Regions from separate parts of the Serinicoccus shuyuelongi genome, predicted to be linked through region 2. Evidence: riboswitches for the same ligand, from Rfam matches in the RefSeq annotation. Region 2 holds a riboswitch; the other holds the start of a gene.
What was found. Region 2 has a riboswitch for cobalamin ahead of ACI3EY_RS07295 (ribonucleoside-diphosphate reductase subunit alpha). Riboswitches for the same ligand answer to the same signal wherever they lie in the genome.

Region 1 (15,029 bases), on a different contig from region 2:
CCCGCGCACGCCGGTGCGGCTGCGTCGGCACCTCCTGACCGGGGTTGCCGGGCTGATGGGTATCGCCACCGTGATGAACGCTGTGTCGCCGTCCCTGCCGGAGCGGGCGATCTGGACGCCGACCGCAGCCGTGGTGGGCTTGTCCGCCTGGCGTGCCCGCCGCGACGGATGAGGCACGTCCCGCGTGGGCTCAGCGCTGGTGGGCGCTCTCCCACCGGTCGATGAGGTCCTGGGGCAGGCGGCCACGCTTGGGGTAGTCGAGACCCTGCTCGTCGAGCCAGGACTTGATCGCCTTGGTCTGGGAGGGGTCGCGACGGGTGGTGGGGGCGCTGCCGGACTGGCGGCGACCACCGACACGACGCCCTGCCTTGACGTAGGTCTGCAGCACGTTCGCGAACTCATCGGCCTCGTCCTGGGAGAGGTCGATCTCGTAGTCCGCACCGAGAAAGCCGAACTTGACGGTCTGCCCGTCCTGGCCGAGCTCATTTCCCGAGAGGTCCGAGACAAGGATGGTCTTCACCTTTTGCACCATTGTGGCTCCTACACCTTGGAGAGAAGAAGAAACCACATTCTAAAGGGTGAAAGGTCTGTTCAGCGCCAATCTGTCGCATCACCTGACGCCCACCCGGAATGGTGGGTCCCGGACAGAGGTTGAGATCACACCATGCCCACGCCTGCCGACTCCGACAATGAGGCTTTGACGAGCGACCCTGCGGCTCGTCTGGTCGCCGAGCACGAGGCCCTGACCACGCATCTTGCACGGCTCACCCATGACATGGCCGCCCTCGTCGACGCGTCTCGCGACTCCAACGCCGATGACGAGCACGACCCCGAGGGTCAGACCATCGCCTACGAGCGCGCCCAGCTGGCAGCGATGACCGACCAGGCCCGTGCCCACCTGCAGGACGTCGAGGCGGCGCAGCGACGGGTCGCGGAGGGGAGCTACGGCCGGTGCGACGTGTGTGGTGAGCCGATCGACCCGGCCAGGCTGGAGGCGCGGCCCACCGCCGTGACGTGCGTGCCGCACGCGAGCGCACGACCCACGAGGTGAGAAGGTTCACGGGTGACCGATGACTACGACGGCTTCGCGGACGCATACTCCACGGAGAACGAGTCCAACCTGTTCAACGCCTGGTACGAACGTCCCGAGATGCTGCGGCTGGCCGGCGACGTCACGGGCCTGCGGATCCTGGACGCGGGCTGCGGTTCCGGGCCGCTGTCCGCGGAGTTGCTGGCGCGCGGTGCCCACGTCAGCGGTGTCGATGCGAGTGCGGCCATGGTCGACCTGGCACGAGGGCGCCTCGGTGAGGAGGTCGACCTGCGGGTCGCGGACCTCGGTGCGCCCCTGCCGTTCGAGGATGCCGCCTTCGACGTGGTCGTCGCCTCCCTCGTCCTGCACTACCTGCAGGACTGGTCGGTGGCGCTCTCCGAGCTGCGGCGGGTGCTGCGTCCCGGCGGACGCCTGCTCGTCTCGGTCAACCATCCGGGTGCCTACCCGATCGAATACCCGAAGGCCGACTACTTCGCGGTGACCGAGTACTCCGAGGAGTACACGTTCGACGGTCGGACCACGGAGCTCACGTTCTGGCACCGCCCGCTGCACGCCATGGTGGACGCGTTCACCACGGCGGGCTTCCGAATCACGACCCTCAGCGAGCCGCCGCCGGCCCCGGGCACCCCGGCAGCGTTGTTGCCACCGATGCGGGGAGAGGCGTTCCTGTGCTTCCTGTTCTTCGCTCTCGAACGTCCGTGAGGGAAAAGATCCGGGAAAGGCGATCGCGCACCGCGAGCAGTGCAGGTGGCGGGGGTAGAAAGGTGACGGCCGACACGTCGCCGACGGTGGACGGGAGCGCCTGACCCATCACGACGAAGGTCGTGGGTGGGTCGCCGGTCCCCCCGGGCGGGCGGTTCTCGGAGTATGACGGTGGCTCGGTGACGACGGTGACCGTCCCGAGCAGGGCGTCTCGGGGAACCTCGACGACGGCGGTGAAGGTCCTGCCCTCGTCGTCGTGGGCGTCGCCCCGAGCGACCAGCCACGTCCGGGATTCCTGCTGGAAGGTGACGGTGATGTCGGTGGCGGGAGGCCCGAGGAAACCGTCCTCGGTGTGAGACCCGGCATCGTTGCACTCGGTGCCGAACGCCGTGCCACGGACGGTCACGGTGTCCCCCGGTGCGGCCACCATGGGGATGACCTCCGTCTGGGGGCCCGCACAGGCGGCGTCAGCAGGTGCCCGGTCACCGATCGTGAGGAGGAGCGCCGCCACCGCCACGGCGGCGTGCTGACGGGCAGGCATGACACTCGGACGGGTGGAACTCGCCCACCGTTCCCCCGGTGGCGCCTCGGTCGTGAGGGACCCGATGGAACGACGGCGGTGGTGGCGCGTCCGAGCAACGAGGCCCGCGTTCGCGGCATACCCCTCAGAGCAGGAGGTCGGAGGTCATGCGGAAGCACCGCGTGGTGGAAATGGCGGTGATCGGGGTTCTCTCGCTCACTGCCTGCGGAGAGCGGACGGAGACCGACGCCGGGCAGGGGCCGCCGACCGAGACGCTCGGCACGTGCATGGCAGACGGGCCCATCTACCGAAGGGTCGAGGAAGCCCTCATCGACACGGAGGTGGTCGTCGTCGGCGTCGCCGAACGCAGCACACGCGCACCGAGCAAGGGCGCCCCGGCAGGAGCCGACGAATGGACCGTCGCCATCACCGACGACCTCGGTGCCCAGGTGGGCGGGTCCATCGACATGGTGGCCGTGGCGGTCGATCTGCAGGCCGAGCCCTGTCGACCCGGCGTCGTCGAGGGGCGGGACTCCCTCTTCCTGCTGAGCAACGGTCGTGGCAGTGATGAGTCGCTCGTGCACTATCCGATAGCGGTCCTCGTGGAGACGGCCGACGGCGGATACGCCGACGTGATGCGGGGCCTCGGCATGCCCGACCTGCCCCCGGATCTCGGCACTGCTGCGGAGCTGTTCCGCGAGCACAACGCGCGGTCCTGAACGCCCCTCCACCCGGAGTGCGGTCGGGGTAGCCGGACCTTCATCGCCCTATAGCGCGATGAAGGTCCCGCTAAGGTGACCGCACTCGCTGGTGGGGTGCTCTCAGGCGTCCGGACTGGAGGTCGTGCCCGCCACGCGCTGGCCCTGCTCGTCGTAGCAGGGTGACGAAACGTCGAGGAAGACCCGGGCGTCGTCCTGGGGAGCGACGGTCACGGTGAACCCCTCCTCGTCGCGGTGGTAGGTCACCGTGGAGCTGTCCGGGGCCGGGCTGTCGATCCGCTCCCACCCGTTGTCGTCGAGCCAGGCCCGGACCAGCTGGGCCTGCTCCTCCTCGAGCTCGACGTCCTCCCCCTGAGACACCCGCAGCCCGGCACGCTCCGCCCAGGCGGTGATGTGGTCGTCGACGTCGAGCGTGCACATCCGGGTGTCCCCACCGTCCCCCGCCTCCTCGTCCAGGGGCGGCTTGTCCTCCAGGTCGAACTGGTCCCACAGGTCCTGCAGGATCGCCCGCACCCGCGGCGCCTGCTCTCGCGCGGTGGCCTCGTCGACTCGTTCGCTCACGCTCGCTCCTTCGGTGGTGGGGCCGGCCGGGGTGGTGCTCTCCTGGTCCGGGCCCCCGGTGAGGGCGCAGCCGCCGAGGAGCCCGGCGAGCAGGACCAGCGCCGCGCCGTGGCGCCTCACGGGGGATCCCCGAAGCTGCCCTCCAGGGGACCCGGGGCCATGATCATCGGCTGCTCCAGGTCCCACACGGACATCAGCTCCTCGATCGGCACCGGGTCGGTCCCGGGGTAGTCGGCATCGTCGTACACGTTGTCACGACCCAGCCAGAAGCCCTCCTCCTGGTAGGGGATGACGTCGCCTCCCGTGACGACACCGATGAAGTTGCGCCAGGCGTCCGTCCCGGGCTCCACGACGTGGCTGTGCGACCCGAACCCCTCCAGCAGGGTGCCGTCGTCGAAGCGGCCGGTCTCCAGCCGGATGAACTGGTCGGAGGAGTTGGGGTCGTCGCCGTGCCCCCAGTCCTCCGGCAGTCCGACCCACCAGCGCACGTCCTCGGACCGTTGGGCCAGGTGGATGCTGTCCCCGGGGGCGGTCTGGGTGAAGCGCTGCACGTCCCGGGCCTCACCGTCCCAGGTCTGCGGTGGGTACTCCGACGGGGTGGTCGGTTCCGCGCCCCACGGGTCCATCGGGAACGGCATCGGCCGGTGCAGCCCCAACCCCGATCCCGACGGGGCGATGAGCAGGGTCCGGTCCACGTCCATACCGAAGACGTCGGCGAACCCGACGATGCCGCCCCCCGCGGAGTGCCCGACCGCGGTGACGGTGCGCTCCGACATACCGAGACCCTCGACGAAGCGCAGCAGCGCCTGGCCACCGTCCTCCGAGTAGCGGGTCTGGGTGGCGTCGCCGGCCACCGCGTTGGGCAGGTCGGTCCCCATCCAGGTGATCGAGCTGGTGTCCTGTTCGTCGGCCAGGGTGAGGATGCGGTCGGCGTAGCTCCCGATGTTCGACATGTCCGTCGTGGTACCTGGCACGAAGACCGCGACGTTCTCGCTGTCGAACTCCCCGTGCCACTCCGCGAAGCGCCCGTCCCCGCGAGGGTCGAAGAGCAGCACCGCGCGGGCGTCCGCGGGCAGGATCACCCCGGCGTCGTCGGTGACGTCGGCGAACCTGCTGCGGGTGGCAGGCTGCGGCTCGAGCAGCTCCTGGTAGAACCCCAGCCGGGCACGCGACCGGGCCAGCTCCTGGTCGCGCAGGCGGAAGTCGGTCAGCAGGGTCTGGGCCTCGTCGTGCGTCAACCCGTCGACGACCAGGTCGGCCAGCCAGTCCGGGTAGATGCCCGACAGCCGGTCGGTGACGTCCTCCCGGACGTCGTCGTTGTCCGGCATCGACTCCAGGACGGCCAGCCGCGCCTCCTCGGCGTCGATCGCGCTCTGGATCAGCACCCGGTTGGCTCCGGCCCGGTGCTCCACCGGTATGCCGTCCAGCCGGCCGATGAACGCGGGGTAGAGCAGACGCATCCGGCGCTGCTCGACCGGCGTCAGCTCACCCCAGTAGCTGCGGATGTCCTCGATGGCTGCGGGGTCGGCGACCATGCCGTCGGCGTCGAGGTCGCCCACCGCGTCCCAGAGCCCGGAGAGCACAGGGTCGTCGACGTCCTCCGGGGCGTAGTCCTGCGCCAGCACGGTGAGCAGACCCGGGTGCCGGGCCAGGAAGGCCTCCACCCGGCCAGGGTCCAGCTGGTCCAGCAGCGAGCGGATGTCCTGCGCGGTCGGAGGGTCCGGCAGCTCACCGAGCAGCCCCTCCTCCGCACGGGAGTCGACCACGCCGTGCCCCCGGAAGACCCCCCAGGCGTCGGCCGGGACCAGCGACCGGGTGAACGTCGAGGAGGAGCCGTGCGGCACCAGCGCCCGCAGGGAGCTCTCCACCGCGACCAGGCTGCCGTGGCAGGCCCGGTCCGCGGTCCGCAGGTCCTCCATCGGGGCCTGGGCGCGGTCCCGCAGCGCCTGTTCCTGCCGCCGCAGCTCCTCGTAGTCGGTGACCTCGACCTGCTCGCCGAGGTCCCCGCGCACTTCGGTCTGCGGCCTGTCGCCCTGCAGCGTGTCCCAGTCGGACTGGATCGTCCGCAGCGTGGCGCCGTGCACGGTCATCGCGTCGGCCAGGTCGACGAGGGCGCGGCCGCCGGCGTCCAGGTCCTGCTCCAGGGTGCGGAACGCGTCCTGCGAGCCCGAGCTGGTCTCCTCTGCACGGTCCGTCAGCCGGCCCTCCCACCCGAGCGCGGTCGCCGCCTGCCCGAGGGTGGTGCGCACGGTGGCCCGCTCCTGGGAGACCAGGTCCGCCGCGCTGGTCAGGGTGCCCCCGGCGGTGCGCACCGGCTCGGCGTCGCTGACCATCCAGGGGTCGATGCCCAGGCTCACGGCGACTCCCCGGTGGCGGCCGCCACGTTGTCGGCGAGGGTGTCCAACGCCGTGCCGAGGGTGCTCAGCTCCTGCCCCGCGTCGCTGATCCGCAGCCGTGCCTGCGTCTGCACCGGCGCCAGCAGGTCCGCGGTCCTGCTGCCGGTCAGCTGCTGCGTCACCGGCGCGACGCTGATCTCGCCGCGCCCCGTCGCCAGCGCGTCGGCCCCCTCGCCCAGGCGCTGCGCGGCGGCGCGGGTGGCCTCGATGTCGGCGTGCGGCATACCCTCCCCTTCCGATGACGTCGACCTGCACCCAACCTAACCTGGTCCCGGCCCCGTGACCAGGGTGTATGCCGGTGACCCTCGCGCGGGAGGGTCACCGGCGGGGGTGGTCAGGCGCGGTCGCCGAGCGCGACGATGTGCTCCGGCAACCGGGTGCTGCTGCCGTACATGAAGTGGTTCTGCATGCGCTCGGAGTAGCGGCTGGCCTCGGTGGTGCGGCCCACCGCCTCAGCCACCTCACGGACCAGCATGGGCGAGGCGCCGCAGCAGACACCCAGGTAGGTGATGCCCAGGGCGTGCGCCTCCCGGGCGAAGGCCCCGATCTCGTAGCGGTTGCACGCGAGGGGGTCCAGGGCGGTCGGGAACGTCCGGCCGTGCGGGGAGGGGACCACGGCACGCTCGTCACCGAGGTTGAAGAACGTGGGCTCCTCGTCCGTGGTCCGGTACGGGATCGGCAGCGCGCCCACGTGGCAGGAGACCGCCTCCCGGATCTGACGCAGCCAGGGCAGCATGGTCGACGGGCCGCGGAAGCAGTTCATCCCGACCACGTCCGCGCCCGCCTGCTCCAGCCGTTGGCAGGTCTCGACGATGCCGACCTGATCGGCCATCTCCTCGAAGGCCATCGGCGCCAGCGTGATGACGACGGGCAGACCGGAGGCCTTGGCCACCTCGAGCGCCGCCAGCGCCTCCCCGGCGTAGTAGAAGGTCTCGCCGACGATCAGGTCAGCGCCCTCCTCGACGGCCCAGCCGACCATCTCCTCGAACATGGCGCGGACCTCGCCCTGGCGTGCGGTGTCGGCCGGGTCCCAGATGTTGCTGTTGGAGATGTTGCCGGCCATCAGGTCACCTGGTCGCCGGTCGGCGACCTCGCGGGCGATCTGCAGCGCCGACCGGTTGAGCGGCTCGAGCAGATCCTCCTTGCCGATCACCCGCATCTTCTCCCGGTGGCCGTTGTAGGTGAACGCCTCCACGACGTCCGATCCGGCCCGCTGGAAGTCCAGGTGCAGCTGCCGCAGCGCGTCCGGGTGCTCGAGCGCGACCTCGGGAACGAACTCGCCGGCGCTGAGGTAGCCGCGCCGTTCCAGCTCGAAGAGGAAGCCCTCCGCGCAGAGCACGGTGCCCTGGTCCAGGCGCTCGGTGAAGGTGGTCGATGTCATGTCTGTCTCCAAGGGTCGGGTCGGTCAGGTGCGGGCGAGGGATGCGCTGGGCGGTGCGGCCTCAGCGGGAGGTCCGGTCAGCGGGGGCACCGGTCGTGGGCGCCGGTCCGCCCCCACCGCCACGAAGGTGTAGGCCGCGCGGGTCACCAGGGCCGGCTCGCCCTCGTGCCGCTCACGGGCCCAGGCCTGGACGGAGACCTTCATCGAGGTGCGTCCCACCTCGGTGAGGTCGGCATACACCGAGACCTCGTCGCCCACGACCACCGCCTGGTGGAAGGACATGCCGTCGACCGCCACCGTGACGGCTCGGCCGCGGGCGTGCCGGGAGGCGACGGAGGACGCCGCGAGGTCCATCTGGCTCATCAGCCACCCACCGAAGATGTCGCCGTACATGTTGGTGTGCGCCGGCATGGCGGTGACGCGGATGGCGGGTGGTTGTTCTGGTCGTTCCCACATGGGAGCCTGCTTCCGCTCTGGCCCGGGCACCCCGCCGGGCGGATCGACACGGCCGAGGCAGGTCTCCTGGCTCGCGGGTCGATGCCGTTCCCCGGGCCTTCCCGACCGGACTCCCGGTCAGTGACACATGTTGGGGGCGGCTCACCGCTCACAGTTGCGGGGGCAGCGCCGGATCTTCACCGGCTTCCCTCTTGGCCTTCCGCTGGCGGAAGGACCTCGACACCGCGATGGTAGGCGACGCCGCGCGTCATGGTGTCGGTGCCCACGGTTCACCGGGCGGGCCTGGCCTAGGGTCGGCGTGTGAGCAGCGGACGGGGAGTCATCAGCTACCCGCCGTTCGCCCGGCTCTGGCTCTCGGACACCGTCAAGTGGTTGGGGATCTTCACCTCGGGCCTGGCCCTGCAGCTGCTGCTGATCCAGACCCTGGACGCCGACCAGGTGGACCTCGGCATCGTCCGGTCCGCGCAGCAGCTGCCGATGCTGCTCTTCGGCCTCGTCGTCGGTGTCCTCATCGAGCGGGTGCGGCGGCGACCCGTGCTGGTCGCCGCCGACGCCACCTGCGCGCTCGCCCTCGGCGCCATCGGGGTGCTGGGCGTGCTGGACCTGCTGACCATCCCGCTGGTGGCGGCCCTGATGTTCGTCCTCGGGGCGGCGTCGATGTGCTCGATCACCGCGCACCAGTCCTTCCTGCCCCGGCTGGTGCCCACCCGTCTGCTGCCGAGCGCGAACGCCCGGATCGAGCAGTCGATGACCGCGGCCGAGTCCGTCGGCCCGCTGCTGGCCGGGGTCCTGGTGCGGGTGGTGACCGCGCCGGTGGCTCTCCTCGTCAACGCCGCCACGTATGCGGTCTCGGCCGTCCTCGTGTCGACCATCCGGGTCACCGAGGACGTGCCGCCGCCCGCAGGGAGGAGGCGGATCTGGCGTGACCTGCGCGAGGGCGCCCGCTACGTCTACACGCACCGGGTGCTCGCCCCGTATGCCGTCGCGCTGCACGTCTGGTTCTTCTTCAACTCCGCGATCCTCACCGTGCTCGTGTTCTACGCCACCGTCGACCTGGGGCTGGGCCCGGTGCAGGTGGGCCTCGCGCTGGCCTGCGCCGGGGTGGCCGGTGTCGTCGCCGCCGGGATCACCCCATTCCTGGCCGAACGGTTCGGCCTCGGCGTCATCGCCTGCCTCGCCGACTGGTTGACGCCGCTGGCCTTCGTCCTGGTCGCCCTGGCCCCGGTCGGGGAGGCCGGTCTGGTGCTGCTGGTCGTCGGCCAGCTGCTGTACGGCACCGCCAGCGGGCTGAAGGGGCCGTTGGACCTCAGCTACCGCAACGCCGTCACCCCGGACCGTCTGCGGGCGCGGATGAACGCGACGATCCGCTCCCTCAACTGGGGCACCATCGTCGTGGCCGCACCGCTGAGCGGGTGGCTGGCCGCGAGCTACGGGAACCGGACGGCGATCTGGGCCGGGATCGCCGGGTTGACCCTTGCTGCGGTCGTCCTCACCGTGTCTCCGTACCGGCAGGCGCGGATGTCCGACGCGGAGGACGACCGATCTGACGCGTAGGGTTTTCGTATGGCTGTGCAGGGACGTTTCCGGAAGGGCAGAGCCGCCGTTCTGGTGGTGTTCTTCGTCGGTGCCGCCGCGGTGTACTTCGGAATCTCGATGCTCATGGGAAGCCCCCTGGTCAGCGCTGTGATCTCCAGCCTCGTCTGGGCGGCGATCTTCGTGCCGGGGATGCTGTGGGTGAACACGAAGATGAACACACGGTTGGCGAACAAGTCGTCATCGTCCACCGGTGCCGATGACCGCGAAGAACACGCCTCGGAGCAGACCGGGGAAACGCGGTCGGACGAGAGATCTTCCGTCGTGGTGGGTCACCGTGACGGAGGTGGGTTCTACCGACGGGCGAGCGTCGTGCCCTGGGTCGACCCGGCCAGGGCAGCCGCGCACCTGACCGAGGTGTCCGCGTGGCGGACGACGGGGCAGCCGGACGACGGCACGGCGTCCCTGCGGCACGGCTCCCGGGCCTGGCTGCGGATCATGGGCGGATGGGACTGGACGCCCCGATCCCGGAGTCGATGGCCGTTCGCTGCTCAGCTCGTCGGTGACCAGGAAGGTGACACGCTCGAGGTGACCGTGACGGACAATTTCGGCCGATGGCTGGACCTGGACTCGTCGAGCGGTTCCGCAGGAACGAGGATGGGCGCGCACGGTGACGTCCTTCTCGCAGAGATCGTCGACCGGCTGCAGGAGCTCAGCACGCGCTCGTGAGCCACCCCGGGCCTCCTGCTCCCCACCCGATGGACCTATGCCGTTCACCCTGGTGTCATCCGGTGGCTGCCCACGCTTCCTAGCGTCCTGGCGGTGACCCCGAATCTCCGTACCCTCCGCTCCCGCACCGTCCGCTCGGCGCTCGTCGTCTCCTGCGCCCTGGGATTGGCCGCCAGCCCGGCCGTCGCCGCTGTGGTGGCCGAGCCCGTCCGCCACTCCGCGGACGACGCCGCCTTCACCCTCGACCCGATCGGCAGCTACGAGACCGGCGTGTTCGACGAGTCCGCCGCCGAGATCGTCGCCTGGTACGCCGCCGGTCAGCGCACGCTCGTGGTGAATGCGCAGAGCGGCACCGTCGACGTGCTGGACGCCGCTGACCCGACCACCCCGGTCAAGGTCTCGGAGATCTCGGCGGTCGGTGTCGAGGCCGCCGACGGGTCGGTGGTGCCCGAGGGGACGGTGGCCAACTCGGTGGCCGTGCGTCCCGACGGCCTGGCCGTGGTCGCCCTGGAGGCGCCGGAGAAGACCGACGACGGCTGGCTCCTCGCCGTGGACGTACGGCAGGAGGAGCCGGAGATCCTGGGGGCATACCGGGTCGGTGCCCTGCCCGACATGGTCACCCTGACGCCCCGCGGGGACCGCGCCGTCGTCGCGAACGAGGGCGAGCCGACGGATGACTACAGCCTCGACCCGGAGGGCACGGTCTCCGTCGTGGAGCTGCCCAAGCAGGTGGACGACCGCGGCCGATCGGCCCAGCACGGGTCCCGTGCGGTCACTCAGGACAAGGTGGGCACCGCCGACTTCCACGCGTTCGAGGGCAAGGACCTGCCCGAGGGGGTCCGCGTCTTCGGCGGACGGGAGGACGCAGGTACCGGCATACCCGACCGGCCCGTCTCGGAGAACCTCGAGCCGGAGTACGTCACCGTCTCCGACAACGGTCGCACCGCGTGGGTGTCCCTGCAGGAGGCCAACGCGCTGGCCGTCGTCGACGTCCGCAGCGCGACCGTCACCGACCTCCTGCCCCCGGGGACGGTGGACCGCCGGGACGTCGCCTTCGATCCGTCCGACCGCGACGGCGGGATCGCTCTCGGGACGTGGCCGGTCCAGGGCTTCCGACTGCCCGACGCCATCGACTCCTACCGGGTGCGCGGCACCGACTACCTCGTGACCGCCAACGAGGGCGACGCCCGTGACTACGACGCCTACTCCGAGGAGGCGCGGGTCAAGGACCTGGGCGAGGACGGCATCCCTCCCGTCTGCGACGGCGTCGCCGCCCAGGCAGGGATGAGCGTGGAGGAGCTGCAGGCGGACGAGAACCTCGGTCGTCTCACGGTCACCCTGGCCCAGGGCCTCGACGAGGACGCCGGCTGCTACGCCGAGCTGTTCACCTACGGCACCCGCGGCTTCTCGATCGTCGACGGCGAGGGCACCGTGGTCTTCGACTCCGGTTCCGAGTTCGAGGAGGTCATCGCCGAGGCGGTCCCGGAGTACTTCAACTCCAACCACTCCGAGACGAACCTCGAGGGCCGTTCCGACGACAAGGGCCCCGAGCCCGAGGGCGTCGTCCTCGGCGAGGTCGACGGCCGGACCTACGCCTTCATCGGCCTGGAGCGCATCGGCGGGGTGATGGTCTACGACGTGACCGACCCGACGGACGCGTCCTTCGTCACCTACGTCAACAACCGGGACTTCTCGGTCTCCGTCGAGGACTCCGAGGACGTCGACGCGGCGCTGGCTGCCGCGGGTGACCTCGGCGCCGAGGGCCTGGCCTTCGTCCCGGCCGCACAGTCGCCGACCGGGTCGCCGCTGGTGATCGTGGGCAACGAGGTGTCCGGCACGACCACGTTCTTCGAGGTCAGCGAACTGCGCTGAGGCGTGGAGACCCCGGTGTCACGACGTCTCGGTGACGGCCGGGGTCGGCTGCGACGCCGCCCAGGACGCGAGCAGGCGCAGCCCCTCGGCCGACGGTGAGCCGGGCTCGGCGGTGTAGACGAGGAGGGCCAGCCCGGGTTCGGCGGTGATGGCCAGCTCCTCGTAGACGAGCGTGAGCTCACCGACCACCGGGTGGTGGAACCGTTTGGTGCCGGCTCCATGGGCGCGGACGTCATGGTCGGCCCACAGCTGCCGGAAGGTCTCGCTGCGGGTGGACAGCTCGCCGACGAGGTCCTGCAGGCCGCGGTCGTGGGGGTCGCGGCCGGCCTCGGTCCGCATGATGCCGACGCACATCCGGGCGAACAGGTCCCAGTCGGGGTAGAAGTCGCGGGAGGTGGGGTCCAGGAACTGGAAGCGGGCAAGGTTGGGGGTGCGCCCGCTGTCGCCGATGACCGGGGAGTAGAACGCTCGTCCCAGGGCGTTGGTGGCCAGCAGGTTCTGGTGGGGGTCGCGCACGAACGCGACGGCGCCGGTCATGGACTCCAACGCCCACTGCAGGCTGTGGCGTGAGGCTGCCTTGGACTGTGCTCGGCGTCGGGGTCGACCTGAGGTGGGCATACCGTCCGCGGCTCTGGCCAGGTCGAACAGGTGGGCGCGTTCGGTGTCGTCGAGCTGCAGGGCTCGGGCGAGCGCTTCCAGGACGCCGGAGGAGGCGCCGCCGATCTGTCCACGCTCGAGCCGCGCGTAGTACTCGACGCTCAGCCCGGCGAGAGTGGCGACCTCGCTGCGGCGCAGCCCGGGCACGCGACGGGCACCGCTCGTCGGCAGACCTACCTGGTCGGGCGTGATGCGGGCGCGACGGGTGGTCAGGAACTCGCTCACCTCGTGACGGTTGTCCACGTCCTCGAGCGTATGCCGAGACATACCGTCGCCGCTCGCGTGAAGGGTGCCCTGTCAGTGCACCCCTTCGCAGGGACTCCCTCATGCCCTGCCGGACGGGTTCACTGGAGGAGTGCGGGCAGCAGCCCGCAGTCGGACGAGAGAGAGGCTGCACCTCCATGCGACAGGTTGTCATGCACGCTCCCGGGGACGTACGGGTCGAGGACCGCGAGGACCCCAGGATCATCGAACCCACCGACGCCGTCATCCGGCTGTCGGCGACCTGCATCTGCGGCAGCGACCTGTGGCCCTACCGCGGTGCCGAACCGGTCGAGCACCAGGTCATGGGGCACGAGTACGTCGGTGTGGTCGAAATGGTCGGCTCCGAGGTACGGACCGTGAAGGTCGGTGACTTCGTCGTCGGCTCGTTCTGGGCGTCCGACGACACCTGCGAGATCTGCCGGGCCGGCTACCAGGCCTACTGCGTGCACCGTGTCCTGATGGGCACCATCGGCACCCAGTCGGAGCTGGCGCGTATCCCGCTGGCCGATGGCACCCTGGTCGCCACCCCGGGGATGCCCGAACCGGGCATGATCCCTTCCCTGCTGGCCGCCTCCGACGTGCTGGGCACCGGTTGGTTCGCCGCCGTCGCGGCCCAGGCCGGACCGGGCACGACGGTCGCTGTCGTCGGTGACGGTGCGGTCGGCCTCCTCGGTGTCCTCGCAGCCAAGCAGTTGGGTGCCGAGCGCATCATCGCGGTCAGCCGGCACGCGGACCGGCAGGCCCTTGCCCGCGAGTTCGGTGCCACGGACGTGGTCGAGGAGCGCGGGGACGAAGGTGTCGCCCGGGTCAGGGAGCTCACCGGCGGGCTCGGCGCGCACTCGGTCATCGAGGCGGTCGGCACCCAAGAGGCGATGATGCAGGCCATCGGGTCGGCCCGTCCCGGCGGGCATGTCGGGTTCGTCGGTGTCTCCCACGACGTCGCCATCCCCGGCGACGCACTGTTCATGGCCGGCGTGCACCTGCATGGCGGACCCGCTCCGGTCCGACGGTTCCTGCCCGAGCTGATCCAGCTCATCTGGGACCGCACGATCGACCCCGGCAAGGTCTTCGACCTGACCCTTCCCCTCGAGCAGGCCGCCGAGGGCTACCGGGCGATGGACCAGCGCACCGCCACCAAGGTCCTGCTCACGCTGTGAGCCTCATGCCCGCATCCGGCACCACCATCCTCACCGTCGGGGTCGGTTCACTGGCCGGAGTCCTCCTCACGGGCTGCGCCGCCCGGGGTCCACTCCTCGACGAGGCTGACCAGGCCGGTCCGCCGGACACCAAGGAGCACGACATGACGATCTCGATCACGATCGGCGACGACCGCTTCACCGCCACGCTCGACGACAGTGCCGCGACCCGTGACCTGGTCGCTCAGCTGCCCGTCACGGTCGACATGGTCGACCACGGCGGTGTGGAGAAGACAGGTCGGCTGCCGTCCGCGCTCTCCCTGGACGGGCAGCCCGACGGTGCCGACCCGGACGTCGGAGACCTGGGCTACTACGCACCCGGCGGCGATCTGGTCCTCTACTACGGCGACCAGGGGTACTTCCCCGGCATCGTCGTCCTCGGCCGGATGGACGGCGGCGCGTCGGCGCGGATCGCGGAGATCGATGGTCCGGTCACGGCCACCGTCGAGGAGGTGTGAGTCCGTGGAGCTGAAGGACTTCCTCGAGCACATCCGCACCGGCGCGCTCATCGCCGGAGGTTCCGAGCAGCACCGCTTCATGCAGGACGCCGCCCAGGACGCCTTGCGTACCGTCGCGCAGATCAACACCGGATACCGCACGCCTGACGAGATCCGCGCCCTGATGACCCGCCTCACCGGGCGGGCGGTGCACGAGTCCGTCACGGTCTTCCCACCGTTCTACACCGAGTTCGGCAAGAACCTGTCCCTCGGCAACGACGTCTTCATCAACATGGGTTGCAGCTTCCAGGACACCGGTGGCATCACCATCGGGGACGGCACCCTGATCGGCCACGGCAGCACCCTGACCACCCTCAACCACGTCCTCGACCCCGAGCGACGCGCCGACATGCACCCCGCACCCGTCACGATCGGTCGCCACGTATGGCTCGGCGCCGGGGTGACGGTCGTCCCGGGCGTCTCGATCGGTGACGGCGCCATCATCGGCGCGGGCTCGGTCGTCACGAAGGACGTCGCGGCCGACACCATCGTCGC
Region 2 (15,029 bases):
GCGCACGTCCAAGAACGCCGCCGTCGCGCTGCTGTGCGCCTCGCTGCTCAACAAGGGCCGCACCACGCTGCGCAACCTGGCGCGGATCGAGGAGGTCAACCGGATCACCGAGGTGCTGACCAGCATCGGCTTCAAGATCCGCTGGCTGCCGGACTCCTCCGACCTGGAGATCGTGCCGCCGGAGAAGATCGACCTCGGCTCCATCGACGAGGCCGCGGCCCGCCGTACCCGGACCATCATCATGTTCCTGGGCCCGCTGCTGCACGAGTTCGACACCTTCGAGCTGCCGTATGCCGGTGGCTGCGACCTCGGCACCCGCACCGTGGAGCCGCACATGATCGCGCTGCGCCACTTCGGCCTGGAGGTCACCGCGACCACGGGCAGCTACAAGGCCGCCGTCGAGGTGGGGTCCGGCCCGAGCAAGCCGATCGTGCTCACCGAGCGTGGCGACACGGTCACCGAGAACGTGCTGCTGGCCGCCGCGCGGCATACCGGCACCACCATCATCCGCAACGCCTCGTCCAACTACATGGTCCAGGACCTGTGCGTCTTCCTGCAGCAGCTCGGGGTGAAGATCGAGGGCCTCGGGACGACCACCCTCAAGGTCACCGGGGTCGCCGAGATCGACACCGACATCGAGTACGCGCCCTCGGAAGACCCGATCGAGGCGATGAGCCTGCTCGCGGCCGCGGTGGTCACCGGCAGCGAGATCACCATCCGCCGGGTGCCGATCGAGTTCATGGAGATCGAGCTCGCGGTGCTGGACACGATGGGCTACGAGTGCGACCTCACGCCGGAGTACCCGAGCGCGAACGGGCATACCCGGCTGGTGGACCTGACCACCAAGCCCGGTCCGCTGAAGGCGCCGCTGGACAAGATCCACCCGCTGCCCTTCCCCGGCCTCAACATCGACAACCTGCCGTTCTTCGCGATCATCGCGGCCTGCGCGCAGGGGTCGACGCTGATCCACGACTGGGTCTACGAGAACCGCGCCATCTACCTCACCGAGCTCACCACTCTGGGCGCCAAGGTGCACCTGATGGACCCGCACCGGGTGATGATCGAGGGACCGACCAAGTGGCGCGCCGGGGAGATCATGTGCCCGCCCGCGCTGCGCCCCGGCGTGGTCATCCTGCTGGCGATGCTGGCCGCGCCCGGGGTCTCCGTGCTGCGCAACGTCTACGTCATCAACCGCGGCTACGAGGACCTGGCCACCCGGCTGAACAACCTGGGCGCCGGGATCCAGACCTTCCGCGACATCTGAGCACCCGCTCCCCGCACCCCGCGATCGTCGTGCAGCCCGAGATCGTCCGCGACGAACGCGGCGGCGCCACCGTCATGCTCGACGGCCACCCGCAGTCCTACGTCGACCTGGACGACCCGGAGCTGCTGGTCTTCGAGTACGTCGAGCAGTTCGCCACGGTGCTGGAGGCCCTGCGCCCGGACCCGGCACCGTTGGCGACCACCCACGTCGGCGGGGCCGGGATGACGCTGGCCCGCTGGATCCACCGGAGGCACCCAGGGTCACCGCAGATCGTGCTGGAGCCGGACACCGCCCTCACCGAGCTGGTCCGGCGGGAGCTGCCGCTCCCGCGCGGGCACCGGATCCGGGTGCGCCCGCAGACCGGCCAGGAGGGGGTGGCCGGTCTGCGCGACGACTCCGCCGAGGTGGTCGTGGTGGACGCCTTCCAGGACGGACAGGTGCCCGGCGAGCTCGCCGGGCAGGCGTGGGCGCGGGAGCTGGCCCGGGTCCTCGCGCCGGGCGGGCTGCTGCTGGTCAACGCCGCCGACCGGCCGGGGCTGCGCTGGGTGGCACGGCTCGGCGCGACCCTGCACACCCAGCTCCCGCACGTCGGGCAGCTGGTGCTGCGCGAGGTCGACAAGGGCAAGCGCTTCGGCAACGTGGTGCTGGTCTGCTCCTCGGCACCGCTGGACGACGTCACCCTGACCCGGACCGCGGCCCGGGCCACCTTCCCGACCCGGTGGCGCCCGGCCGCCGAGGTCACCGCCGCCGCGCGCCGGGCCGGCGTCCAGCCGTTCGGCGAGGTGGGCGAGCCCTCCCCCGCTCCCCCGGACACCGGCCGGCTCGGGCTCCGCTGAGGGCTGCTCCAGGTATGCCGGACATCTGCCGGTCATCACGGCGCAACGCTGCGCAACGGAGCGGCACTACGCTGGTCGGTGTGCGTACCCGCGAGGACATCGACTGCTGGCTCACCGACATGGACGGCGTGCTCGTCCACGAGAACCACCCGCTGCCGGGGGCGCGGGAGCTCATCGACCACTGGAACGACACCCATACCCCCTACCTGGTGCTGACGAACAACTCCATGTTCACGGCGCGCGACCTCGCCGCCCGCCTGCACGCCTCCGGGCTGCCGGTCCCCGAGCACCGGATCTGGACCAGCGCCCTGGCCACGGCGGACTTCCTGGCCGACCAGAAGCCCGGCGGCTCGGTGTACGTGGTCGGTCAGGCCGGGATCATCACCGCCCTGCACGAGGCGGGCTTCACGATGACCGAGCACGAGCCGGACTTCGTCGTCCTCGGCGAGACCCGGCAGTACTCCTTCGAGGCGATCACCACGGCGGTCCGGCTGGTCCGCAACGGGGCCCGCTTCATCGCCACCAACCCGGACGCCACCGGTCCCAGCGCGGACGGCGTGCTGCCGGCGACCGGCGCGATCAGCGCCCTGGTCACCAAGGCCACCGGCCGCGAGCCGTACATCGTCGGCAAGCCGAACCCGATGATGTTCCGGTCCGCGCTGAACAAGATCGGCGCGCACAGCGAGACCACCGGCATGATCGGCGACCGGATGGACACCGACATCATCGCCGGCATGGAGGCCGGGCTGCACACCGTGCTGGTGATGACCGGCATCAGCGACCGCGCGAGCCTGTCGACCTACCCGTTCCGACCGGACGAGATCCTCGAGGGCGTGCACGAGCTCGTCCCGCAGGAGCCCATCACGTCCGTGATCGAGCCCCCGACGACCGAGGTGTAGGGGCTCCCAGCCAGTACGCTCAGGACGTGCGCACGGCATACCTGGACCACCCCGGCCCGATCCCGATGGCCCACCGCGGTTTCGACCGCGGCGGCGCCGGTCTGGAGAACTCGATGGCGGCCTTCCAGGCGGCGGTCGAGCTGGGCTACCGGTACGTCGAGACCGACGTGCACGCCACCCGGGACGGGGTCGTCGTCGCCCTGCACGACGAGACGCTGGACCGGGTCACCGACGCGCACGGCGTGGTCCCCGAGATGTCCTGGCGGGACGTCTCCCGGGCCCGGATCGCCGGGCAGGAGCCGGTGCCCCAGCTGGAGGACCTGCTGGGGTCGTGGCCCGAGCTGCGGGTGAACATCGACATCAAGACCCCCGGGGCGGTGCTGCCGCTGGTGCGGGCCATCGAGCGCACCCGGGCGCACGACCGGGTCTGCGTGGCCAGCTTCTCCGACCCCCGCCGCCGGGCCGCGCTGATGCGTCTCACCCGGCCGGTCGCCACCTCCGCGGGTCAGCGGGCGGTGGCCTCCTTCCGTGCCGCGGCGCAGCTCCCGCCGCTGGTCCGGGCCTCGGTGGGCGCCCGGGCCCTGCGCGGGGTGGACGGGATGCAGGTGCCGCCGGAGCAGTACGGCATCGAGATCGTCAGCGCCACGTCGGTCGCGGCGGCGCACGAGATCGGCAAGTTCGTGCACGTGTGGACCATCGACGACCCGCAGGAGATGCACCGGCTGCTGGACCTCGGGGTGGACGGGATCATGACCGACCGCGCGGACGTGCTCAAGGACGTGCTCGTCCAGCGCGGTCAGTGGTTCCCCTGACCTAGTAGGTGTCGCGCTGGTAGCGCTTGCCGTCGCGCAGCGCGGACAGGTAGTCCTCGGCCGCGTCGGCGTCCATCCGGCCGTGCTCGGCGACGACCTCGACCAGGGCGGCGTGCACGTCCTTGGCCATCCGGGTGGCGTCCCCGCAGACGTAGAGGTGCGCACCGCGTTCCAGCCAGTCGAAGACCTCACGGCCGTGCTGGGTGATCCGGTGCTGGACGTAGACCTTCTCGGCCTGGTCCCGGCTGAAGGCGACGTCCATCCGGGTCAGCAGCCCGGACTTCAGGTAGCCCTGCATCTCGACCTGGTAGAGGAAGTCCTGGGTGAAGTGCGGGTTGCCGAAGATCAGCCAGTTGTCGCCGTCCGCACCGAGCGCGTCCCGCTCCTGGAGGAAGGCGCGGAAGGGCGCGATGCCGGTCCCCGGACCGACCATGATGACCGGCACCGACGGGTCCTGCGGCAGCCGGAAGTGGTCCCCGGCCTCGACGTAGACCTTGACCCGGTCCCCCTCCTGGGAGCGACGCACGTGCCCCGAGCACCCGCCCAGGTGGTCCCGGCCGAAGCCCTGCCACTCGACGACGCCGACCGTGAGGTGCACCTCGTCCTCCACCTCCTGCTGGCTGGAGGCGATCGAGTACAGCCGCGGCTGCATCTTGCGCAGGGCGTCGACGAGCTGCTGCGCCCCGAGCCGGGCGGGGTGCTCGTGCACGATGTCGTAGATCTGGCGCTCCTCCAGGAAGGTGCGCAGCGCCGCCTTGTCCTGCGCCAGCTCCGCCAGGGTCGGGAGGGCGGCCGCCTCGGCATACCGCTGCACGAAGCCGGGGTAGGACTGGGTGAGCTCCAGGTCCTCGAGCAGCACCTCGCGCAGGGCTTCGGTGCTCTCGCCGAGGGTGACCTCCTCGGTCCCGTCCAGGCCCAGGACCTCGAGCAGGGCGTCGACGGCCTCCGGGTCGTTGCGGAAGAACACCCCGAGGGAGTCGCCGGGCCGGTAGGTCAGCCCCGACCCCTCCAGCGAGATCTCGACGTGCCGCACGTCCTTGGTGCTCATCCGCCCGGTGATCTTCTGCACCTCACCGATCTCGGCGAGGAACGGGCTGCGGCGCGAGTATGCCGTCGGTGCCGCCGCGAGCCCGGGCATCTGGACCACGGTGCCGCCGGCGGGGGTGACGGCGTTCAGCTCGGGCTCGAAGACGTCCAGGGTCGCCTCCACCCACCCGGCCACGTGGTCCTCGTGGTCCACGTCCAGCAGCAGGCGCTCGGCGACGACGCTCGCGCCGAGGGCACGCAGCCGGTCCTCGAAGTCGACGGCCGCCTGGCAGTAGAACTCGTAGCTGGAGTCGCCCAGTCCCAGGACGGTCACCTGGGTGCCGGACAGGTCCGGGGCCTTCTTCGAGGCCAGGAAGCGGTGCAGCTTCTCGGCGCTCTCCGGCGGGTCGCCCTCGCCATGGGTGGAGACGACGACCGTGAGGAACGTCTCCGACTTGAGCTGGGTGGGCTTGTAATCGGCCATGTCGGTGACGGACACGGTGAGGCCGCGGGCCCGGGCGGCCTCGGCGAGGTCGTTCGCCACGTGCTTGGCGTTGCCGGTCTGCGAGCCGTAGAGGACGGTGAGGGTGGCCCCCTCGGTCGACGACGTGGCGGTGGGACCGGGCAGCTGGGCCCCCTCGGTGCTGCCGGCGAGGTAGCCGCTCAGCCAGACCTTCTGCAGGGGCGTCAGCGTGGAGGCCAGCTCGACGAAGCGCTGGTGCTGCTCGGGCGACAGCGGGCTGGCGGTCTCCAGCAGCTGGGACGTGGTGGTCGTCATGCTCACCCCTGCTCCACGTGCAGGCCGCACTCACGGACGAGGCCGAAGAAGCGCGAGCCCTCGGCGTCCAGGTCGTCTCCGGGGCGCCGGGTGGTGTGCGTGTCGCCGATGCTGACGTAGCCCTCGTGGAAGAGCGGGTGGTAGGGCAGGTCGTGCTCGGTGAGGTAGCGGTGCACGTCGCGGTTGCTCCAGTCGACGATGGGGTGGACCTTGACCCTGCCGTTCTGCTTCTCCACCGGCTGCCGGTCCGCGCGACCGGTGGACTGCTCACGGCGCAGCCCGCTGAACCAGGTGCTGATCCCGAGCTCGTTCATCGCGCGCTGCATCGGCTCGACCTTGTTGATCCGGTTGTACTCGGTGATGCCCTCGGCGCCGTGCTCCCAGAGCCGGCCGAACCTGGCCTCCTGCCAGGCCGGGGAGAGCTCGGAGCGGTAGACGTGCAGGTTGAGACCCAGACGGTCGGTGAGCTCGTCGATGAAGCGGTACGTCTCCGGGAAGAGGTAGCCGGTGTCGAAGAGCAGCACCGGCAGGTCCGGCACGGTCCGCGTCATCAGGTGCAGCATGACGGCCGACTGGACGCCGAAGCTGGAGGTCACGGCATACCCTCCGGGCAGGTGCTGCAGGGCCCAGTCGATGCGGTCCTGCGCGCTGCGGTCCTCGAGCCCGGACGCGGCGGCCTCGAGGTCGTGCGGCAGCAGCGGGAGCGTGGTGCAGACGCCGTCGTTGCGGGCGAGAGCGCTCATGGGGTGTCCTCTCGGCTGGTCATGCGTAGAAGTCGGTGGCGGAGACCGTGACCTTGGCCACGACCCCGGTGCGGATGAGGAAGTCGCCGAAGCCCTCGCCGTCCTCGCGGCCGGCGACCCAGGCGCCGATGAGGTGGTCCAGCTCCTCGAGGATCACCTCGGGGCTGACGTTCTCCCGGTAGAGCTTCGGCACCCGGGTGCCGATGCGGTCCCCGCCGAGGTGGAGGTTGTACTTCCCGGGGCCCTTGCCGACGAGCCCGACCTCGGCGAGCATCGCGCGCGAGCAGCCGTTGGGGCAGCCGGCGACCCGGAGCACGATGTGCTCGTCCGGAATCCCGTGCTTGACGAGCAGCTGCTCGACCTGGGCCACGAAGCCGGGCAGGAAGCGCTCGGACTCGGCCATCGCCAGCGGGCAGGTGGGGAAGGACACGCAGGCCATGGAGTTGCGCAGCTGCGAGGTCGTGGCCTCGTCGATGAGGCCGTGCTCGCGGGCGATCTTTTCGATCGTGCGCTTCTGCGCGGCCGGCACCGCCGCGACGACGAGGTTCTGGTTGGCGGTCAGCCGGAAGTGGCCCCGGTGGACCTCGGCGATCTTGCGCAGCCCGGTCTTGATCGGCCTGTCCTCCTCGTCGCGGATGCGCCCGTTGAGGATGAACAGGGTGAGGTGCCAGGTGCCGTCCTGCCCCTTGACCCAGCCGAACCGGTCGCCCCTCGAGGTGAAGGCGTAGGGACGGGAGGGCTCGAAGGTCGCGCCCGCGCGACGCTCGACCTCGGCCTTGAAGACGTCGGAGCCGACCCGGTCCAGGGTGTACTTCGTCTTGGCGTTCTTGCGGTTGACCCGGTTGCCCCAGTCGCGCTGCACGGTGACGACGTGCTCGGCCACGGCCAGGGTGTCCTCCAGCGGGATGAACCCGAAGTCGTCCGCCGTCCGGGGGTAGGTGCTGGTGTCGCCGTGGGTCATCGCGAGCCCGCCGCCGACGAGGACGTTCCAGCCCACGAGCTCGCCGTCCTCGACGATCCCCACGAAGTTGAGGTCGTTGGCGTTGACGTCGACCTCGTTGTCGGGCGGCAGGGACACCGTCGTCTTGAACTTGCGCGGCAGGTAGGTCTCGCCCAGCACCGGCTCCTGGGTGGTGCGGGCCAGCTCGTGGTCGAGGAAGATCTCCACGTAGGCCTTGGTCCGCGGCAGCAGGTGCTCGGAGATCCGGGTGGACCACTCGTGGACCTCGGCGTGCAGCTGCGACTCCAGCGGGTTGCTGGAGCAGAGCACGTTGCGGTTGACGTCGCCGGCGGTGGCGATGGAGTCGATCCCGACGGCGTTGATCGCCTGGTGGGTGTCCTTGATGTCCGGCTTGAACACCCCGTGGAACTGGAAGGTCTGGCGGGTCGTCAGCCGGACCGAGCCGTAGAGCGTGTGCTTCTCGGCCCAGTCCTCGACGGCCAGCCACTGCTCGGGGGTCATCACCCCGCCGGGCACGCGGGCCCGGACCATGACGTTGATGAGCGGCTCGAGCTTCTGCTGGGCGCGCTCGGCGCGGATGTCCCGGTCGTCCTGCTGGTACATCCCGTGGAAGCGGATCAGCTGGAAGTTGTCCGGGCCGAAGCCGCCGGTGATCTGGTCCTGCAGGTCCTCGGCGATCGTCCCGCGCAGGTAGTTGCTCTCCCGCTTCAGGCGCTCGTTGTCGGACAGCTGACCGTCGACGATCAGCGGGCCGTCCTGCTGGCTCTGGGGCATGGCGTGCGTGACTTTCGCTCGGGTCGTGGTGGTCGTCGCGGCGGGCACCGTGGTGCTGACGTGCCTGCGCCAGGGTAAGCGATCATTATGGTTTCCCCTATTCCACGGCATGGGTATGACATAGGCCACACTGCGTCCCACGGCGTCCCGGGCGCACCCGCCCGCCGGGCCCTGTCAGGGGACGTTGGCCTCCAGCTCGGCCAGCCAGACCCGGGCGTTCGCGTCCGAGGGGGCACGCCAGTCACCGCGCGGGGACAGCGCACCGCCGGAGGAGACCTTGGGCCCGTTCGGCAGCGCCGACCTCTTGAACTGCGAGAAGGCGAAGAAGCGCTGCAGGAACAGCTCCAGCCACCGGCGGATGGTGGCCAGGTCGTAGGCGTTGCGCCCTTCTTCCGGGAAGCCGGGGGGCCAGGGGCCCCGGTCCGCGTCGTGCCACGCGTGCCAGGCCAGGAACGCGACCCGGCTGGGCGGCATACCGAACCGGATCACGTGGTGCAGGGTAAAGTCCTGGAGCTCGTAGGGCCCGATCTTGTCCTGGGTGGACTGCACCTGCCCGTCTTCCCCCGCCGGGACCAGCTCGGGGGTGATCTCGGTGTCCAGGATGGAGGTCAGCACCCGGCCGGCGCGCCCGTCGAAGAGGCCCTCGCCGACGACCCAGCGGATGACGTGCTGGATCAGCGTCTTGGCCAGCCCGGAGTTCACCGTGTAGTGCGACATCTGGTCGCCGACCCCGTAGGTGCACCAGCCCAGCGCCAGCTCGGACAGGTCACCGGTGCCGAGCACGATGCCGCCGCGCTGGTTCGCCGCGCGGAAGAGGAAGTCGGTGCGCAGGCCGGCCTGGACGTTCTCGAAGGTGACGTCGTAGAGCGGCTCACCGTCGGCGAACGGGTGGTCCAGGTCGTGCAGCATCTGCCGGGCCATCGGCGTGATGTCCACCTCCTGGAAGGTGACGCCCAGCGAGGCGGCCAGCTCGACGGCGTTGCCCTTGGTGTGGTCGCTGGTCGCGAACCCGGGCAGGGTGAAGGCCAGGATGTCGGTGCGCGGCCGCCCCGCCCGGTCCATCGCGCGGGCCGCCACCAGCAGCGCGTGCGTCGAGTCGAGCCCGCCGGAGATGCCGATGACGACCTTCGGGTCACCGATCTGCGCGAGCCGCTGGTTGAGGGCGCTCACCTGGATGCTGAAGGTCTCGTAGCAGTCCTGGGCCAGCAGCTCGGGGTCGTCCGGGACGAACGGGAACCGGTCGACCACCCGGCGCAGGCCGATGTCGGTGCGCGGCGGGTCCAGGGTCAGCTCGACGGTGCGGAACCTGCCCACCCGGTCGGCCAGCGCCAGCGCGTTGTCGTCGAAGGAGCCCTGCCGGGCCCGGTCCGCCCGGATCCGCATCAGGTCCACGTCGGCGACCGCCCGGTGCGCCCCCTGGGCGAAACGCTCCGACTCCACCAGCAGCCGACCCAGCTCGTGGATCATCGTCTGCCCGTCCCAGGACAGGTCGGTCGAGGACTCCCCCTCCCCCGCGGCCGCGTAGGCGTAGGCGCACAACATCCGCGAGCTCGCCCCGGCGCACAGCGCGTGCCGCTCCGCCGACCGGCCCACCGTGATCGGGCTGCCGGAGAGGTTGGCCACCAGGGTGGCACCGGCCAGCGTCGCCTCGGCCGAGGGCGGCACCGGCACCCACAGGTCCTCGCAGACCTCGACGTGCAGCACCAGCCCCGGGACGTCGGTAACCCGGAAGAGGAGGTCGGGGCCGAACGGGACGTCCACCACGTCGTTCCGCTGCTCCATCCCCCCCACCTCCCCCACCGAGCGTCGCGAATGGTTGCCCTCAGCCCCACCGGGCGTCGCGAATGGTTGCCCCTGGCCCGACCGGGCGTCGCCCGTGGTTGCCTCGGGCCGCCGGAGCCGGATCGTCTGGCCGTCGGTGCCGACCCCCGGCGCGAAGTGCCTCTTCTCGTAGAACTCGCGGTAGTTGGGCAGGTATGACTTCGGCGCGACCCCGAGGATCTCGCCCCGGTGCACCACCACCGCGCAGTTGTAGACACGGTTGCGGTGGCGCAGCGGCGCACCGACCACGATGAGCGGGCTGAGCTCCGCGCTGGCCGTGGCCAGGTCCCACAGCGCCTGCTCGGTGGCGTCGAGGACGGCGTCCTGCAGGAGCAGGTCGTCCAGGGCATACCCGGTGATCCCCAGCTCGGGGAAGATCGCGACCGCGACGCCCTCGCCGTCGCACTCGCGCACCTGGTCCAGGGTGCGGGCGAGGTTGGTGGCCGGGTCGGCGATCGCCACCGGGAGGGTGCAGGTGGCGACGCGGGCGAACCCCTGGTCGTAGGCGCTGAAGAAGTCCACGGGGCCAGTGTGTCAGGAGGCCACCATCGGCGACGCTCGGTCGAGGTGAGGGCAACCATTCGCGACGTCCGGTGGGACTGAGAGCAACCACGGGCGGCGCTCGATGGGATCTACTAGATGTGGGGTTACATCCGTGTCATTCGCATGTATATAGTGGGTCACGCAGCTGGTTCGGCCGGTGCGACCCTCGGGTCGTGGTGGTCGTCGTAAGAGGGAACCCGGTGAGAACCCGGGACTGCCCCGCAGCGGTGAACGGGAACGACCGTCGCACCACGGCACTGCACCCCCGGGTGTGGGAAGCCGCGACCAGTAGGAAGCCGGGAGGGATCTCGGCCGGCCCGTGAGTCCGAAGACCTGCCAGTGCACGGGTGTCCAGAAGGCATCCGTGGCTCGTGACCTCGTGGGAAGGTCTGGGGCCCGGCGACGGCATACCCGCCACGCTCCCCCCGTCAGTCCCCTGGTCCCGAGCTGCGACGAGCAGTTCGAGTTCACGAGGGGTGAGCCGATGGTCAGCACCACTGTCATCAAGCGCGACGGGAGCCGCGCGGACTACGACGGCGCGGAGATCGCGCGGTCGATCGAGAGCGCGGCCCGGGGGTTGGACGACGCCGTCCTGCGCAGCACCCAGCTGCAGTCCGAGCTGGAGATCACCCTCTTCGACGGCATCACCAGCGAGCAGCTGGACCAGTCCGTGATCCAGGTCGCGCTGCAGAACGTCAAGGACGACCCGGCCTACGACATGATCGCGGCCCGGCTGCTCGTCAAGACCATGTACAAGGCGGTCTTCGGGGACACCCGCGACCTGCTCGGCGAGGACGACCCTGAGGTCATCCGGGCCAAGCACCGCCAGTACTTCCCCGGCTTCGTGCACCGCGGCGTCCGCTCCGGGCTGCTCGACCCGCGGCTGGCCGAGCTCTTCGACCTCGACGCCCTCGCCACCGCGCTGGACCCCGCCCGGGACGACCTGCTGCGGTACATCGGCGCCCAGACCCTGCGCACCCGGTATGCCCTCAACGACGCCGACCCGGCGCGCACCGTCCTGGAGACGCCGCAGTTCTTCTGGATGCGCGTCGCCATGGGCCTCTCGCTCACCGAGGCGGACCCGACCGCGGCGGCGCTCGCGTTCTACGACGCGATGTCCCGGCTGGAGTACCTGGCGGCCGGCTCGACCCTGGTCAACGCCGGCACCGCCTACAGCCAGCTCTCCAACTGCTTCGTGATGCAGATGGAGGACGACATCGAGCACATCGGCAAGAGCGTGCGCGACGTCATGTGGTTGACCAAGGGCACCGGCGGCATCGGCATGTCGGTCAGCAAGCTGCGCAGCGAGGGCAGCCCGATCCGGTCCAACAACACCACCTCGACCGGTCCGATCCCGTTCATGCACACCATCGACTCCACGCTGCGGGCGATCAGCCGGGGCGGCAAGAAGTTCGGTGCGCTGTGCTTCTACATGGAGAACTGGCACCTCGACTTCGCCCAGTTCCTGGACCTGCGGCAGAACTCCGGCGACCCCTACCGCCGCACCCGCACCGCCAACACCGCGGTCTGGATCAGCGACGAGTTCATGAAGCGCGTGCAGGCCGACGATGAGTGGTACCTCTTCGACCCGCTCACCACCCCCGACCTGGTCGAGCTGACCGGCGCCGCCTTCTCCGCCCGGTATGCCCACTACGTCACCGAGGCACGGGCCGGTCGGCTGCGGCACAAGAAGGTGCGCGCCCGCGAGCAGTGGCGGGCCATCCTCATCTCCCTGCAGACCACCAGCCACCCGTGGCTGACCTGGAAGGACTCGGTGAACACCCGGGCGCTGAACCACAACACCGGGACCATCCACTCCTCCAACCTGTGCACCGAGATCACCCTGCCGCAGGACCGGGACAACGTCTCCGTCTGCAACCTGGCCTCGATCAACCTCTCCCGGCACGTGCACGGGCGGCACAGCACCGGTGAGGTCACCATCGACTGGGACCGGCTGGCCCACTCGGCCCGCCTCGCGGTCCGCCAGCTGGACAACCTGATCGACATCACCATCAGCTCGGTGCCGGAGTCGGAGCGTTCCAACGAGCTCAACCGGGCCCTGGGTCTCGGTGTCATGGGCTTCACCGACGTGGTGGAGCGGTTCGGCCTGTCCTACGAGTCGAGCGAGGCCTACGACCTCATCGACTCCCTGGTCGAGTTCGTCTCGTGGCACGCGATCGACGCCAGCGCGGACCTGGCCCGCGAGCGTGGGGCCTACCCGAACTTCGCCGGCTCGCGGTGGAGCGAAGGGATGGTCCCGGTCGACTCGCTGGACCTGCTGGAGGCCGACCGCGGGCTCACCGTGGAGGTGGACCGGCGCAGCGAGATGGACTGGGACGTGCTGCGGGAGAAGGTGGCCGGTGGCATCCGCAACTCCACCCTGATGGCCATCGCCCCCACCGCCTCCATCGGCCTGGTGGCCGGCACCACCCCGGGCCTGGACCCGCAGTTCAGCCAGATCTTCAGCCGCGCCACCAGCGCCGGCAAGTTCCTCGAGGTGAACCGCAACCTGGTCGCCGACCTGGCCGAGCGCGGCCTCTGGGAGGACCTGCGCGAGGACCTGCTGCGCCACCAGGGCGACCTGTCCAAGGTCGAGGGTGCCCCCGCGGACCTGCAGGAGATCTACCGGACCAGCTTCCAGCTCTCCCCGTACGCCTTCCTGCACGTGGCGGCCCGGGCGCAGAAGTGGATCGACCAGGCCATCAGCCGCAACATCTACCTGGCCAGCCGGGACGTCGGTGGGATGCAGGAGTTGTACTCCGCGGCCTGGCGGATGGGCGTGAAGACGACCTACTACCTGCACATGATGCCCCGGCACACCGCCGAGCAGTCGACGGTCAAGGTCAACAAGGCGGCCCAGCCCGCGTCCTCCTCCACTGCCGCGTCCTCCGGCGGGTCCTCCGTCGGCTCCGGCTCGTCGGGACCGCGACGCGGGTTCGGCGCGGTAGCCGGATCTCAGGCTGCGACGAGCCCGACGAGCCCGACGAGCGCACCGGTGCGACGCGGGTTCGGCGCGGCGACCGCGACCGCCGCCCCCACGCATACCCCGGAGCGGATCGCCCCCGAGCCCCCGCCGCAGGCCGAGGAGCTCCCCCTGGTGGACGAGGTCGACGGGCAGGCGTGCCCGATCGACCCGATGGAGCGCCTGCAGTGCGACTCCTGCCAGTGACCACCCCCTTCCCGACCGTCTGAGAGAAGTACACCGATGACCACCGACACACCCGTCAGCACCAGCAACACCGGGACCGCGACCGAGAGCACGACCACGACGACGACCGGGATCCTCGGGACCGGCATCCGGGAGGGTCTGCTGCTCAAGCCCGTCACCTACCCCTGGGCGATGGAGCTCTACGACCAGGCGGTGGCCAACACCTGGTTCCCGAACGAGGTGCAGCTGGGTGAGGACCTGGCCGACTTCGAGCGGATGAGCGACGACGAGCGGCACGCACTGACCTTCCTGATGAGCTACTTCAACCCCAACGAGCTGCTCGTCAACAAGGCGCTCGCGTTCGGCGTCTACCCCTATGTGAACGCCGCCGAGTGCCACCTCTACCTGGCGAAGCAGATGTGGGAGGAGGCCAACCACTGCATGAGCTTCGAGTACGTGCTGGAGACCTTCCCCATCGACCGGGAGAAGGCCTACAACAGCCACGTCGAGGTGCCGTCGATGGCGGCCAAGGAGGAGTTCGAGGTCGCCTTCATCCGGCGGATGACCGAGCAGACGCTGGACATCAGCACGACCGAGGGCAAGCAGGACTTCGTCCGGAACCTGGTCGCCTACAACGTCATCCTGGAGGGGATCTGGTTCTACTCCGGCTTCATGGTCGCGCTGAGCTTCCGGCAGCGGAACCTGCTGCGCAACTTCGGCTCGCTGATCGACTGGATCGTCCGGGACGAGAGCCTGCACCTGAAGTTCGGGATCAACCTCATCCTCACCGTGCTCGAGGAGAACCCGGACGTCGCGACGCCGGAGTTCGCCGCCGAGATCCGGCAGATGGTGCTGGACGCCGTCGAGATGGAGGAGGCCTACAACCGGGACATGCTCCCGAACGGCATCCTCGGCCTGAACGCGGACTACATCAACACCTACGTCCGCTACCTGGCCGACCGCCGGTTGGAGGAGCTGGGCTTCGAGCCGGAGTACGGCGTGGCTAACCCGGCGAAGTGGATGGCGGCCGCGAACGACACGCTGCAGCTGGTGAACTTCTTCGAGTCGATCAACACCTCCTACGAGGTCAACGCCCGCGCCGACTCCTGAGGGCCGCCGATGTCCTGCGTGACCTTCCTGACGGACGAGCAGCGGCGACGGCTGGCGCTGGGAGCCGCAGACACCGCACCGGTGTCGACCTTCCGCTCACCGCCGGTGACCGCGTCGGTGCGGCGCCGGGTCGCTGCGCTTGCCCGCGACCCCCGACCGGGGATCCGGGCCAGCGCGGCGGCGCACCCGCACGCGCCGCCCGAGGTGCTGCATACCCTGGCGCAGGACGAGGAGGTATGCGTGCGGGTGGCGCTGGCGCGCAACGCCTGGGCACCCCACGCTGTGCTGGCGGTGCTCGCGGTGGACCCGGTCCC

Region 1: it holds a riboswitch for cobalamin, as region 2 does, so the genes downstream of both, ACI3EY_RS01575 (acyl-CoA thioesterase) here and ACI3EY_RS07295 (ribonucleoside-diphosphate reductase subunit alpha) in region 2, are expected to answer to the same signal.

The regions. Positions count from the first base shown of each region.
Region 1 is NZ_JBJFZU010000002.1:287,102-302,130, forward strand. It holds gene ACI3EY_RS01530 (hypothetical protein) at 1-172, shown strand, start outside; gene ACI3EY_RS01535 (histone-like nucleoid-structuring protein Lsr2) at 191-520, opposite strand; gene ACI3EY_RS01540 (TraR/DksA family transcriptional regulator) at 698-1,051, shown strand; gene ACI3EY_RS01545 (class I SAM-dependent methyltransferase) at 1,064-1,753, shown strand; gene ACI3EY_RS01550 (hypothetical protein) at 2,561-2,992, shown strand; gene ACI3EY_RS01555 (hypothetical protein) at 3,095-3,673, opposite strand; gene ACI3EY_RS01560 (alpha/beta hydrolase) at 3,670-5,910, opposite strand; gene ACI3EY_RS01565 (hypothetical protein) at 5,907-6,173, opposite strand; gene ACI3EY_RS01570 (homocysteine S-methyltransferase family protein) at 6,284-7,330, opposite strand; gene ACI3EY_RS01575 (acyl-CoA thioesterase) at 7,355-7,786, opposite strand; cobalamin riboswitch at 7,826-8,020, opposite strand; gene ACI3EY_RS01580 (MFS transporter) at 8,087-9,340, shown strand; gene ACI3EY_RS01585 (hypothetical protein) at 9,350-10,048, shown strand; gene ACI3EY_RS01590 (choice-of-anchor I family protein) at 10,142-11,920, shown strand; gene ACI3EY_RS01595 (helix-turn-helix transcriptional regulator) at 11,939-12,820, opposite strand; gene ACI3EY_RS01600 (zinc-dependent alcohol dehydrogenase family protein) at 12,979-13,998, shown strand; gene ACI3EY_RS01605 (cyclophilin-like fold protein) at 14,142-14,495, shown strand; gene ACI3EY_RS01610 (sugar O-acetyltransferase) at 14,500-15,029, shown strand, end outside.
Region 2 is NZ_JBJFZU010000004.1:195,731-210,759, forward strand. It holds gene ACI3EY_RS07255 (helix-turn-helix domain-containing protein) at 1-1,264, shown strand, start outside; gene ACI3EY_RS07260 (spermidine synthase) at 1,294-2,100, shown strand; gene ACI3EY_RS07265 (HAD-IIA family hydrolase) at 2,181-2,999, shown strand; gene ACI3EY_RS07270 (glycerophosphodiester phosphodiesterase) at 3,026-3,811, shown strand; gene ACI3EY_RS07275 (assimilatory sulfite reductase (NADPH) flavoprotein subunit) at 3,813-5,615, opposite strand; gene ACI3EY_RS07280 (phosphoadenylyl-sulfate reductase) at 5,618-6,358, opposite strand; gene cysI (assimilatory sulfite reductase (NADPH) hemoprotein subunit) at 6,378-8,093, opposite strand; gene ACI3EY_RS07290 (NAD(+) synthase) at 8,268-10,436, opposite strand; cobalamin riboswitch at 10,586-10,812, shown strand; gene ACI3EY_RS07295 (ribonucleoside-diphosphate reductase subunit alpha) at 10,942-13,626, shown strand; gene ACI3EY_RS07300 (ribonucleotide-diphosphate reductase subunit beta) at 13,663-14,715, shown strand; gene ACI3EY_RS07305 (hypothetical protein) at 14,734-15,029, shown strand, end outside.